Regions from separate parts of the Sporosarcina sp. P12(2017) genome, predicted to be linked through region 3. Evidence: riboswitches for the same ligand, from Rfam matches in the RefSeq annotation. Region 3 holds a riboswitch; each other region holds the start of a gene.
The links. A riboswitch is a leader RNA that binds a small molecule or an ion and turns the genes downstream of it on or off. The one in region 3 is predicted to bind thiamine pyrophosphate.
Positions count from the first base shown of each region.

Region 1: it holds a riboswitch for thiamine pyrophosphate, as region 3 does, so the genes downstream of both, CSV80_RS10385 (ECF transporter S component) here and CSV80_RS08440 (thiamine phosphate synthase) in region 3, are expected to answer to the same signal.
Region 2: it holds a riboswitch for thiamine pyrophosphate, as region 3 does, so the genes downstream of both, thiM (hydroxyethylthiazole kinase) here and CSV80_RS08440 (thiamine phosphate synthase) in region 3, are expected to answer to the same signal.

Region 1 covers NZ_PDYL01000011.1:49,866-54,154, forward strand. The annotation lists gene CSV80_RS10375 (energy-coupling factor transporter transmembrane component T family protein) at 1-272, opposite strand, end outside; gene CSV80_RS10380 (ABC transporter ATP-binding protein) at 250-1,716, opposite strand; gene CSV80_RS10385 (ECF transporter S component) at 1,738-2,307, opposite strand; TPP riboswitch at 2,388-2,500, opposite strand; gene CSV80_RS10390 (exonuclease domain-containing protein) at 2,689-3,261, shown strand; gene CSV80_RS10395 (methyl-accepting chemotaxis protein) at 3,510-4,289, opposite strand, start outside.
Region 2 covers NZ_PDYL01000004.1:166,711-170,999, forward strand. The annotation lists gene adh (aldehyde dehydrogenase) at 1-96, opposite strand, end outside; gene CSV80_RS17980 (hypothetical protein) at 606-734, shown strand; gene CSV80_RS04830 (DUF3238 domain-containing protein) at 790-1,986, opposite strand; TPP riboswitch at 2,178-2,280, shown strand; gene thiM (hydroxyethylthiazole kinase) at 2,343-3,113, shown strand; gene thiD (bifunctional hydroxymethylpyrimidine kinase/phosphomethylpyrimidine kinase) at 3,133-3,948, shown strand; gene thiE (thiamine phosphate synthase) at 3,948-4,289, shown strand, end outside.
Region 3 covers NZ_PDYL01000008.1:135,216-139,504, forward strand. The annotation lists gene CSV80_RS08425 (ThiF family adenylyltransferase) at 1-832, opposite strand, end outside; gene CSV80_RS08430 (thiazole synthase) at 829-1,602, opposite strand; gene thiS (sulfur carrier protein ThiS) at 1,599-1,805, opposite strand; gene CSV80_RS08440 (thiamine phosphate synthase) at 1,789-2,388, opposite strand; TPP riboswitch at 2,459-2,567, opposite strand; gene CSV80_RS08445 (phosphoribosylaminoimidazolesuccinocarboxamide synthase) at 2,988-3,668, shown strand; gene ectA (diaminobutyrate acetyltransferase) at 4,275-4,289, shown strand, end outside.

The sequences.
Region 1 (4,289 bases), on a different contig from region 3:
AGCACCGCTTCCCCCTTACCGAACAACAACATCGTCAATCCAGTAGATAGGAAAGAAATGACTAACGGAATCGAAAGTATTGAAAGTTTCTTCAATGAATAACCGCTGAATACATAAAACAATATTCCATATAAAACTGCTTGTGAGATAGCGAAAGGCAAACTTTGATTCACAAGCGTAATAATCAAGAACGCAAAAAATACGATGAATTTTAGTGCGGGATTGACTCGGAATAACCAGGTCTCGCGTTTAGGTGTGAACCAATTGAACATGCTTTGCACCTCCTGGTATATTAGCCGTATGCAGTACGCCGTCCACTATAGTCCAAACGGCAGTGGCGAAGCTCTCTACAATTTCCGTATCATGCGTAACCATCAAAATGGTCATGCCTTCAATGCGCAACTGTTCCAGCTTCTCAAGAATGGTGAATGTGTTTCGTGCGTCCTGTCCAAAAGTAGGTTCATCGAGCAATAAGATATCTGTATCAGGAGTGAGAGCAGTTGCTACACTCAAACGACGCTTTTGACCCGTAGATAGCTGATAAGGGTGGCGTGAAACAGAATCAGGTAAGTTAAATAAGCGTATCAATTCCTTCGCATAACGATCTGCATCAGCTTTTGGCATATCGTGCAAAGAGACTGTTAACTCTTCCGTAATTGAGTTCGTCACAAATTGCAGTTCGGGATTTTGAAAGACAAGTGAAAGACCTTTCGGCAGATGGCGCTTCTTCTTTTTCCACACAATGGATATGCCGTTCACCTCGTAAACACCGTCAGTCCGAAGTAATTGCATGAGTGATAAGAGCAATGTACTTTTACCAGAACCATTTTCTCCAACAATCGTAATCCAGTCACCAGCCTGTACGGTCGCCCGTTTGACAGAAATCTTCTCCACTTGACCACGATAGCCGTGAAAGTCCTGAATCTGAATTTTCTCCTCGGATGTAACTGCTTGACGATTGATCATCATCGATTGAAATGCTTCAGACGTTTTATATTCTTCCCATACCCCTGGATACCAAATACCATAACGTTTCAGTTCTTCCTGAAAGTGTGCGAAGATCTCTGCAGGCGAACCGTCTGCTATCATAACCCCATGATCATTAAACAGCACTACGCGATCAACCCAGTCCGCAATCAAATCAATTTTATGTTCCACGATAATCACGGTTTTATCAGCGGTTGCTTCTTTAATAGAAGACCAAATTTGTTGCGTGCCTTCTGGATCCAGTAATGCAGATGGTTCATCCAAAAATAGCACGTCAGGTTCCAGTAATAATACAGAAGCTAATGCTAACCGCTGCTTCATACCTTGCGACATTTCATTGATGGACGTATGTGGGTCTTTCAAATGCAAGTCTACACGTTTCAATACCTCTTCAATAAGAAGGGACATTTCTTCACGCGGAACTTGAAGATTCTCCAATACGAAAGCAAGTTCCTCATCGACATATGTCATACAGAACTGTGTATCCGGGTCTTGGAAAACGAATCCCCATGAGTTAGGCAACTGAATGTCTGTTGCTTTCATTGGCAGTTCGATAGAGTTTGGTATAATGCCGCTCAATACTTGGAGTAAAGTAGATTTCCCGCAACCACTAGGACCGAGCATGAGAACTTTTTCACCAGGCTGCACAGAGAAGGAGAGGTCTTTAAAGAGCAAAGCATCTTCTCCTGGAAACTTTAATCGTAAATCGGTAACGCTGATGTTTTTCATAGTTGGATCATTCCTCCGCGTTTACTGATCAAGCAACGTATATTCTTTCTTATCAACAGGTCGAATTAACGATGTCACGCCTGTTGCTTCTAGCGCTCTTACAATAAATACAGCGAAAATACCTGTGAAGATGAATGCGCTGATTGTACGCAATCCGTATTTCACAATGAGTGCCCATGTTTCGAGTGCTGCGTACCCGTAAATTAAATCGAGTCCGAAACTTGCAAGGCATGAAGCGATACCTGCTAACCCGGCGATTAAAATGGAATAGCGTCTATAACGGAATGCAGCAAACAGTAATTCCGCAGCAAGACCCTGTGCAAATCCATACATCAAAACCTCAATACCATGTCCGGCAAACGCAGACAAGGAAGCCCCTGCCAGACTTGCGATGAATGCAGTACCAGGCTTTCGCAATAATAAAAAGGCAAATGGTCCTACCATGAACCACATGCCGTAAAGCAGTTGACGTGCGACAGGCATGATCGGTTTGATGACAGTGTATAAATCATCCCAAAATTTCATCAGTACCCCAAACACTACGCCAATCATGATGGTGATCAACAAATCGGTAAACTTTAACTTCTTCAAACTCTTCCACTCCTAGTTATTTTTTATACAAAAAAGCCGTCTGAAGAGCAGACGGCCGAGGAAGGAAAGAGATTCCTGTATAGTTCCATCGAACACGCTCTCTACGCTGGCATTACCCAGATCAGATTAACGGTCAGCAGTGGATTAATCTGCTATCTCAGCCTGATTCTCTCAAGCACCCGTCTGGACAATTATGTAAGTAAACCTAGTATACAGCACGTTGAATTGTCTGGCAACTTAAGAAATTACTACACGTTTCAATGAACTGCTTACAGTTTAAATTGAACAAATACTAGTGAAATCCTGATATACTAAAAGGATAGAAATAATCTTAATTGTGTTCTTAATATAATGTAAATAGAGTGTAAAAGGAGTTTTTACATGACGAAACATATAGCATTTATTGACGTGGAAACGACAGGTATGAGTGCCGAGGCGAGTGAAGTGATCGAGTTAGGCGTTATGCTAGGAGAGTATGAGGATAATCGTATTATTCGGGTGGCTGATGAGTATTGCGAGTTTCAAGAACCGTTCTATTCCATCTCTCCGACCATTACGAATCTCACAGGCATTACCGATCAGATGGTAAGAGGGAAGTCATTGGATATGGATAGAATCTTGAAAATACTAGATCAAGCAGACGGTATAGTAGCGCATAACGCATCATTTGATAGGGGATTCGTTAGTCGACTATTGCCTGAAACGCTCGACATGGACTGGTATTGCTCCGTCCGACAAATCAAATGGAAGAATTACGGCTTTGAGAACGGTAAACTGCAACAATTGCTGAGAGCGCACCGAATTCAAGTGCATAATGCCCACAGAGCACTCGACGATGCAAAAAATCTTGCGGTTTTGCTGAACTCGTCCAATCCGCATCTGGAAGATGATACGTTTATCTCCTATTTGATGAACAAAGCGCCGATGAAGAAACCAACTAAAACAAGATTTTAATAGTAGTGAAAGATGTCTGGGAAGTACAAAGTGAATTCGTCTGATGAGAATTGTAATAAAGACATAAAAAGGAAGAAATTTATAATGAATAATGGTAGAAGAACCGCTATACGAAGATATGAAAATGTGGATAAGCGAAGGCGAAGTGGAAGAACAGAAATGGGCCATGGAAAGCAGGCTTTCTGGAACATTATAAATAAAGTGAATTACGTAAAAGCGTCTGCATAGTTACAGACGCTTTTTACCTGTTATAAGATGAATTTTCGTACAAGATTATTAAGTTCTTCAGCCAATTGAGCTAAATCATTGGAATTACTCGCTATTTCTTCCATTGCACTGCTTGCCTGTTGTGAGGATGCCGATGTTTGTTCCACACCGGCAGCAGACTCCTCAGTAATCGCCGCAATCTCTTCGATTGAACCGCTCATTTCCTGACTATTTTCCGATATATTTTGAAGGTCGGCCGAAATATTCTGTATCCGATTGACCATCTCCGTCACGGCTTCACTGATCTGATCAAAAGTTTCGCTTGTGCGCTCAATTTGGTTTGTACCTTCTTCTACTTGCTTATATCCTTCTTGCAATGAATTTGTAACCATACTGGACTCCGTTTGAATTCGGTTGACGATTTCGGTGATATTTGTAACGGATGCGGACGATTGTTCTGCCAGAGTCCGTACTTCATCTGCTACTACGGCAAATCCTTTACCATGTTCTCCAGCCCGAGCTGCTTCGATTGCAGCATTTAATGCTAACAAATTAGTTTGTGCGGCAATTCCTTGTATAACCAAAACAAGTTGGGAAATTTGTTGTGTATGTTTGTCTAAACCTTCTACATTTACAACTGCGTCATGGACGATTTGATCAATAATCTTCATCTGTTTTAATGAGAAATTCATGGCGTCACTTCCAGCACTTGTCATGTTCAGCACTTCATTGGATGATTGGTGAATATAGGTACCATTTTCATTGGCATCCATTACTTTTGAGACAAAGGCTTCCATTGTAGTAGATAAACTACTTGCGTT
Region 2 (4,289 bases), on a different contig from region 3:
ACCACCGATGAAGTTATCATAGCGTTCTTTGAACTGAACCTTGGAACCTTCTGTATTTGGATTTGCGTAAACTAGATTTTCTGAAGCTTGTACCATACTGCGTCACACTCCCTGTTCTCATTATTTTGCTTGTATCTCAGCGCAATCATTATGCACGCAAAGCTATTATACGAAACATAGTTTCACTTTATTCCTGACGTGTACGCTTTCATAAGCTACCTTTTATTCTAAACTAATTAGTAAGCGCTTTCAACCAAATACTATCATAAATCAAGCGAGTCATAGAGTCCGATATTACCGTTCTACTTTTATTCATTACAAAGACTATTAAACTGCACATTTTAGGCAATGCTAAGAGAAAGTACTTTAGTGGAAAGGGGTTCTTATGAATCAAAAGAGCTCTATCAGCGTTCTGCATGTCATACTCTTATCTATGACGGTTATTGGACTGAAACTTCATGTAACAATTATTTCTTCACTGCTGGAGGATGCTCGAAGAGATGGTTGGATATCAGTCATAATTGCGTTTCTTGCTTTATTCCCCTTTATCTTTCTCTTTATCTATATACAAAAAATTCCGAACGGAAACATTTGATAGAAAGGAATTGAGGACATGGAAGAAATATGAACAAGATGGAGAAATTGAACTAACAGAGGAATCGTTCGGGAAATTGAACGTACGAGTCACAAAACTAAATTCAGACCAAAAGAGTTTTCAAGAAACGATCAAATAGAACGGCATAGTTAAATGAACAGCCGCAATCTACTATGGATTGCGGCCGTTCATTGTTAATTACACGTCATATAACGCCAATAATTATCTCCGAGCACACCCGACAAATATGCCAACCCTTCACTTTCAGTACGATGCACCGAGCGCCAATCCTCGTCATCAAGTGCTAAATAAATTTCATGGTGAGGCGCATCATTATGATAGCCAACCAGGTCTAGATTCCCTTGCTGATCCAAATGGGCTTTCACTTCATAATGAATAGGCGGTGAAGCGGTTAGTGGATTGCCCACGTCATGGTTGATTGCAAAATGTACTTCGGTCGAGCTTCCTTCCAACCTCTCGATTTCTATACCGTCTACAGAAGCATGGTCATGACGTTTATACCGTTTCATATAATTCAATCCAATAGAGGGTCCAGTTGCTTTCGTAAATTGCAGTGCGCTGTCTCCTCCAATAAACTTTCCTTCTATATCGACACGGGTGCGGAAGCTTTTTCCTTCTGGATTGAAGTCCCGATCATCCCCTGTAAAGTATGGGATCGGTGAAAAGAGATTCGGATTTTTTATGATATCTTCCTTTAAAAATGTTGTATAGCGGAACTTCCATTGCTTCACTTCATTTATTTTTTCCCTGTCAGCCACCGGTTTTAGTAATCGATCCCGTTGCTTAACACGGACGGAAAAAGTATAAACTTCTTCTGTTGGTTTATTATCAGGATCTGGGGGCATAATCACTTCATACACTTTAGATGCAATTGATTTACTGACATTCATTTTCTGATTGCTGTCAATCAACGGACGCGTTGCCGAAACACTGTATACCACCGGCTCCGAAGAATTCGTCTGGCGATCAATAAAACGATTATCAGTAATTGTCTCGAGGTATTGACCGTTACGGTAAATATCGAACTTCTCCACATCCTTAATCCACTCCCATGACAATGCAATTTGCGATGGAGCAGCCATCGTTGTAATTACTAAGCGTTGTAAAGGATGTTCATCTTTCTGTACTTCTGTCAGGGCTGATGTTTGGATAACAATTACATTTTTAACCCGTCCTTCTTCCACTCGTTCCACTGTATATTGGAAGGGATGTGACGGATCCAGCTCCCCGTCCGTAAACTTCGGGGCTGTCCCTTCGTATACTTGCCGATCATCTTTATAGACACGGTAATAACCACCTATATCACTCCATGTAAACGTTATATCACCCAACGAATGATCCATCTGTTGAATTTCAAATAATTTCTCCATTTGCGATCTGCTCCCTTTTATCTATTTCATCTGAAACAGTTATACGCCTTCAGATAATTATGTAACATTCAGCTTATAGTTATACCTGTTCTTCTATGCGCAATCACTCATTTTCACTTACTTCCACCTCGTTATACCAGTATTATTTCAACCTTTTTCATGTATATGATATAATGAGCTCGTCTGATACATTCCACCACTAGGGGTGCCTTCTTTTTGGCTGAGATGCAATTATGCAAACCCTTTGAACCTGATCTAGTACATACTAGCGGAGGAAAGTGGGTAGTTTTTATACCCAACCGCCCATCTATGCATGGGCTTTTTGTATATATACCTTTAATGGGAGGAAGAGAAACATGCAACTTATTCAACAACTTCGTCAAAGGCAACCGCTCGTTCATTGCATCACAAATTTTGTAGTTGCGAATTTCCAAGCAAATGGTTTACTTGCACTAGGTGCTTCTCCCGTTATGGCGGATGCAGTAGAAGAAGCAGAAGATATCGCAAGAATTGCAGATTGTAGTATTTTAAATATCGGTACGTTAAAACAACAGACAGTGGATGCAATGATTTTAGCGGGAAACAGTGCCCGCGCAGCAGGAAAACCTGTCGTACTAGACCCTGTTGGTGCAGGTGCCACACCTTTTCGTAAAGCTAGCGTCCTAAAAGTACTGGACGAAGTAGATATCACACTGATTCGCTGTAATACAGGCGAACTAGCTGCGATTGCAGATATACCCTGGGCCGCGAAGGGTGTCGATGCAGGAGAAGGTTCAGCAGACATCGAGGATATAGCAAAAAAGACTGCACGCAAGTACAACTGTCTGGTAGCAGTTTCAGGTGAAGTCGATATTGTTACGGACGGACATTCTACACTATCTATTACAGGCGGTCACCCCATGATGACTACCATTACAGGTATGGGATGTTTACTCAGCTCTGTTACAGGTGCTTTTCTTGCCGTAGGAATGGAACGTCCGCTAGAAGCTGTGGCAGACGCACTTTCATTTTATAAACGAGCTGGTGAACAAACAGCAAAAACTTCAAGTGGCCCCGGAGACTTTGCTGTGAACTTCTTAAATACATTACATACATTGGATCGCGAATCAAAAACATTTTTGGCATAATAGACAGGAGGTTTTTTAATTGACAGTACAAGTAGCATTGACCATTGCTGGTTCGGATAGCGGAGGAGGTGCAGGAATTCAGGCTGACTTAAAGACGTTTCAGGAGCTAGGCGTATTCGGAACTTCTGCACTAACTGCAGTGACTGCTCAGAACACGCACGGTGTTCACGGTGTTTATCCAATACAGACCGACGGGGTCATAACACAAATACGGGCTGTGCTTGATGATTTTGATGTAAAAGCATGTAAAACCGGAATGCTGTTTTCGGCTGATATTATTACTGAAGTAGCTGCGCTATTAAAAGAATACCCCCCAATTCCTTTAGTCATCGACCCTGTCATGATTGCAAAGGGTGGACAATCTTTATTGCAACAACAGGCGATTCAAGCACTAAAAGAACATTTACTACCGCTAGCTACAATTGTGACACCAAATATTCCTGAAGCGGAAGTGCTGACCGGAATGAAAATACAGACAGACGAAGACATTCAGCAAGCTGCAACTGCTTTTATTAAGATGGGAGCGAAAGCTGTCGTGATGAAAGGCGGTCACCGTAGCGATGTACTGGATGCAAAGGATTATTATGCCGATGCAGAAGGTCAGTCATTCACCGTGACAGCACCTTGGATCCAAACTAAAGACACACATGGAACTGGATGCACATTTGCGGCTGCACTGACCAGTTTCCTGGCAAAAGGCTATTCCATTCCGGATGCAGTTGCCGAAGCGAAGCAATTCATACAGGCTGCGATTGAAAACGGCTTGAAGATCGGTTCAGGACACGGACCGACAAATCACTGGGCATATGGTCAGCTGAAAAAGGAGATGCACTGATGCGAAATATGGAAGTAAAGAAAGCATTACGCTTATATTTTGTAATGGGCACGCCAAACTCAGGAAGTCAGGATCCATTAGCAATAGTAGAGGCAGCTCTTCGCGGTGGTATCACATGTTTTCAATTGCGTGAGAAAGGATCGAACGCACTTGAAGGCGACGCTTTGCTCGGATTCGCCAAAAAGTGTCAGGCGCTCTGCAGACTGTATCGCGTTCCTTTCATCATCAATGACGATGTGGATCTGGCATTAGCAATTAATGCAGACGGAGTTCATGTAGGACAAGATGACGAACAGGCAGACAGCGTGCGTCAGCGAATTGGTCCGGATAAATGGCTCGGA
Region 3 (4,289 bases):
CTTGTCGGTTTTTCGGCCATGTCAGTTGCACGGTGTCGCGTCCGCACAGTACAGCGGTCCGCATGACTTCATTAGCAGACAGATAAGGATAGACTGGGGTGTCTGAGCAACTTGGACAACCGGGTTTCTTCATGCTTTGCACGTTCATTGCGGCGCGTTCGCCTGTCCATAGATCAACGGATTCGAGGCGGGGTTCCATCGTCGCGCCCGTTATACACTTCAGCAGTTCGGCGGTTTGACGAGCGGCAGTTGTGACAACGATTGGCGAGATGACGCCGACTGTATCGCAAGTCAAAGACTGTGGCGGCAAAGCTTCGAGCAGACAATGCAGGCAGGGCGATCCTTCTTTTACACCGATAGGAAACGTCAGCCCGTAGCTACCGACGCAAGCACCCATGAAGAATGGTATGCCGAGTTGTAATGCAGCGTCGTTTGCTAGTAACCGAGTTTCTATATTATCTGTGCCGTCGAGAATGAACTGATGTCCTTCGAATAACTCGAGGACGTTTTCAGGCGTTACATCCGCCACAATCCCGCGAACTTTCACATCGCTATTGATAGCACGTAATCGACTTTCCGCTGCGATCGCTTTCGGCAATTGATTGATCACATCTTGCTCTGTATATAATTGTTGTCTATGAAGATTAGTCCACTCCAAAATATCGCGATCGACAATCGTCAGTTCGCCGACACCTGCACGCACCAGCATCTCCGCTCCGGAAGAGCCGAGTGCACCAGCTCCTAGGACGAAAACTTTTGCTTCGCGGATACGTTGTTGCCCAACTAGTCCGATAGGTGCAAACAACTCTTGCCGAGAATATTTACTGCTCAATTTGTCACGAGCCCTTCAGTCGGACTGCTAGCTACGCCATAATCGCGTACTGGCATACGTCCTGCCTTATAGCCGAGACGACCCGCTTCAATCGCCAACTTCATTGCCTCTGCCATCATGACAGGATTTGCGGCTTCCGATACTGCGGTATTCAGTAAAACGCCGTCTGCTCCGAGTTCCATCGCAAAAGCCGCGTCTTTTGGCGAGCCGACGCCTGCGTCAATGATGACAGGTACATTGGATTGCTCAATAATAAAGGATAAATTCAGTGGGTTCAGAATGCCTCTGCCCGAACCGATCGGCGCAGCACCCGGCATGATAGCGTGAACACCTAATTCACATAGTTTTCTTGCAAGCACTACGTCGTCTGACGTATAGGGTAATACAATGAAGCCTTCCTCTAACAGCATTTCAGACGCGCGTAATGTTTCCACGGGATCGGGGAGCAATGAACGGCTACACCCGATGATTTCCACCTTTACCATGTCGCAAAGTCCGGATGCTTTTGCGAGACGTGCGATATGTACAGCTTCTTCTGCTGTGCTCGCTCCTGCCGTATTCGGTAGCAATGTATAGCGCGTTAAATCTAGTTGTTCGAGGAAATTGGGCTGTGACTTCTCAAAAATATCCATGCGTCGTACCGCGAACGTCAGGATCTCTGCTTCTGATACCGCAACTGCTTGCTTTTGTATTTTAAATGAAGGATATTTCCCCGTACCTAGTAATAACCGTGAAGAGAATTTTTTATCTGCTATTTTTAACATTTTCATCCGCCTCCTACAAAATGTATGATTTCAATTTGGTCTCGGTCCATAATTGGTGCGTCATAGTAATCTTTCTGCAAAATTTCTTTGTTTTTCTCCACAATCAAAATACGATCGCCAAGTCCTAAATGCTCAAGTAACTGCTGAATCGTCCCTACTTCCGGAACGACCGAATACGATTTTCCGTTCAAATCAATCATTTTCTCCATCAGACGACACTCCATTTCTATAACTTTGTAAGACTTTTAGTGAACGCATAGGGGATAATACGGCAGCACCTGCTACATTGTTTCGCTGTAAATTGGGCAAGTGACGCGGCTGAATTCCACCGATCGCATACACGGGAATCGAACTACACTCTGCAATAGAAAACAATTCTTCCGTGCCGCGCGCTGGCAATCCGGGCTTCGATTTCGTCGCGAAAATATGCCCGTACAAAAGCCAGTCTGCTCCTTCTTTCACAGCTTCCTTTGCTTCTGCCAACGAATGAATCGAGCAACCGAATGCCAGCTCAGGAAATTCTTGATGTGCATCTGGTAAAGACATGCCATAACCGGTCAGCTGTACTTTTGATAAGTTCAGCCTGCTAGCTAGGTGAGGTCTGGCATGTAGAATGAGCTTGTTGAGTGGAAATCCAGCACTTGCAAGGCGCGTGACTATATTTATAAGCTGTTCATCTGTCTTGGACTTTTCCCGCAAAATGATGGCGTCAAGAAACGGTGCAGTCTGCTGCAAGTGTAGCGTAAGTTCATCAATTGAAAGACGGTCGTCGGTCACGCCAAGTAATTCCATTCATTCCCCTCCAATAGAAAAAACCACTTCCCGAATCGGAAAGTGGTAGAAATGTCGACAGAAATACGTACGGTACGACTCGCCACTTCCCTCCGCAGGTGCTAACCTGTTCAGGTGATAAGGGTTTCAGAGCCACACTCTTTTCTCAGTCCTTGTGAAGGATTCCCCTAATAGTCAAAATATTTGGTTTTCACAACTAGCTTATCATGTGTGTGGCGGAATGAAAAGAGTTTCTTTTACATATGTACTCATTCAGCGATTTGATTACCGATACCGATTTCTACACCATTTACAATGATTTCCATAATTTTATTGTTTCAAAGGATGCTTGCTTCTTGTAGAGCCGGTTCAATACTTGCCTTGATGGAAGAGTACGTATTTCAAAAAGCGCTCCGAATTAAAGGTAGAAGGTAACCGTATGAAAGTATATGATTCATTTCCTCCTCTTTAAAGTGTATGTGTGATCCTAAGTATAAGAGTATTTTGTGAAATCTGTCATGATGCCTATCAACTTTCGTCAAACAATACTTTTTCTTCTCGTCAAAGTGCTTTATACTGAATAGGTAGTACACATTTATGAATAGAGGAGAATCGTACGGATGAAATTAACCTATTCTGGTAAAACGAAAGACGTCTACCGCTTGGAAGATGGCCACGTGCTATTGAAATTCAAGGATGATGTAACAGGGGAAGATGGTGTATTCGATCCAGGTGCTAACACAGTAGGCCTGACGATTGATGGTGCTGGGAAGTCTGGACTTCGCATGACGAAATACTTTTTCGAGAAATTGGAGGAGCAAAACGTACCAACACATTACATCAATGCTGATCTGGATGAAGTGACGATGACGGTGAAACCTGCTACGGTCTTTGGTAAAGGATTAGAAGTGATTTGTCGATACCGTGCGGTCGGAAGTTTCTTGCGCAGATTCGGTGCGTATGCTGAAGAAGGGCAAGTATTGGATGCTTTCGTGGAAGTGACGCTAAAAGACGATGAACGTCAAGATCCACCTATTTCAGAAGATGCTTTGGCGCAACTTCATATTTTAACGCATGAAGAATACGCAACGCTTAAAGAATTAACTCAGCAAATTTCTGAAGTCGTTCGATCAGAGATGGCGGAAAAAGGGTTAGAGCTATATGATATCAAATTGGAATTTGGTCGCGATCCTGAGCGAAACATCATGTTGATTGATGAAATTTCAGGTGGTAATATGCGTGTTTATCAAGGGGATACATATATTGCACCAATGGAATTAGAAAAGATATTATTTTCATAAAATTCAACCGGAAACGAAAATTGTTTCCGGTTTTTTATATTCCCTCTTAGGCTATACGCTGACTGACTTATCAGTACTTTACTTTTTAATCAAATAAATAAATTGATATATTTACTGTTGACAACGTTTTCAGAGTTTCCTATAATTACAACCAGTGTCAGAGGAGACACATAGTTTGCTTCTTCACCAGTGTGTGAACGTTGGTTGGATGAATACGTATGGTAGTAAATTCAAGATATTGAAAGTGTCTTTCATATCAGCGAATCTTTAATATATCTGCTGTTTCCATGAACAAAAGCTCCCCGCTTTTGTAAAGGCGCTCTTTTTTGCACTTCATACCGCAAGGCAGAAAGATAGCACCCATAGTAGCCAGCACGAATCTCCATTTTGGCTTTTCTACGTAAGTACCCTTGCTATATCCGCTAGATTCATAAGAAGAATCTGCCGAGCGTGTTTGCTCGGTCCTTAAAACCTCACATTGATGACTATTCGACGAACGTATTTCAGTTAGATGGTGTTCTCGGATGAAGAAGCACACATCTTAGAGAATTTCAGATGATGAAAATTTGTAAAACTACATGTAAGAGAACTTGGAGGAGAAACTGTTTGGAAACTAAACAC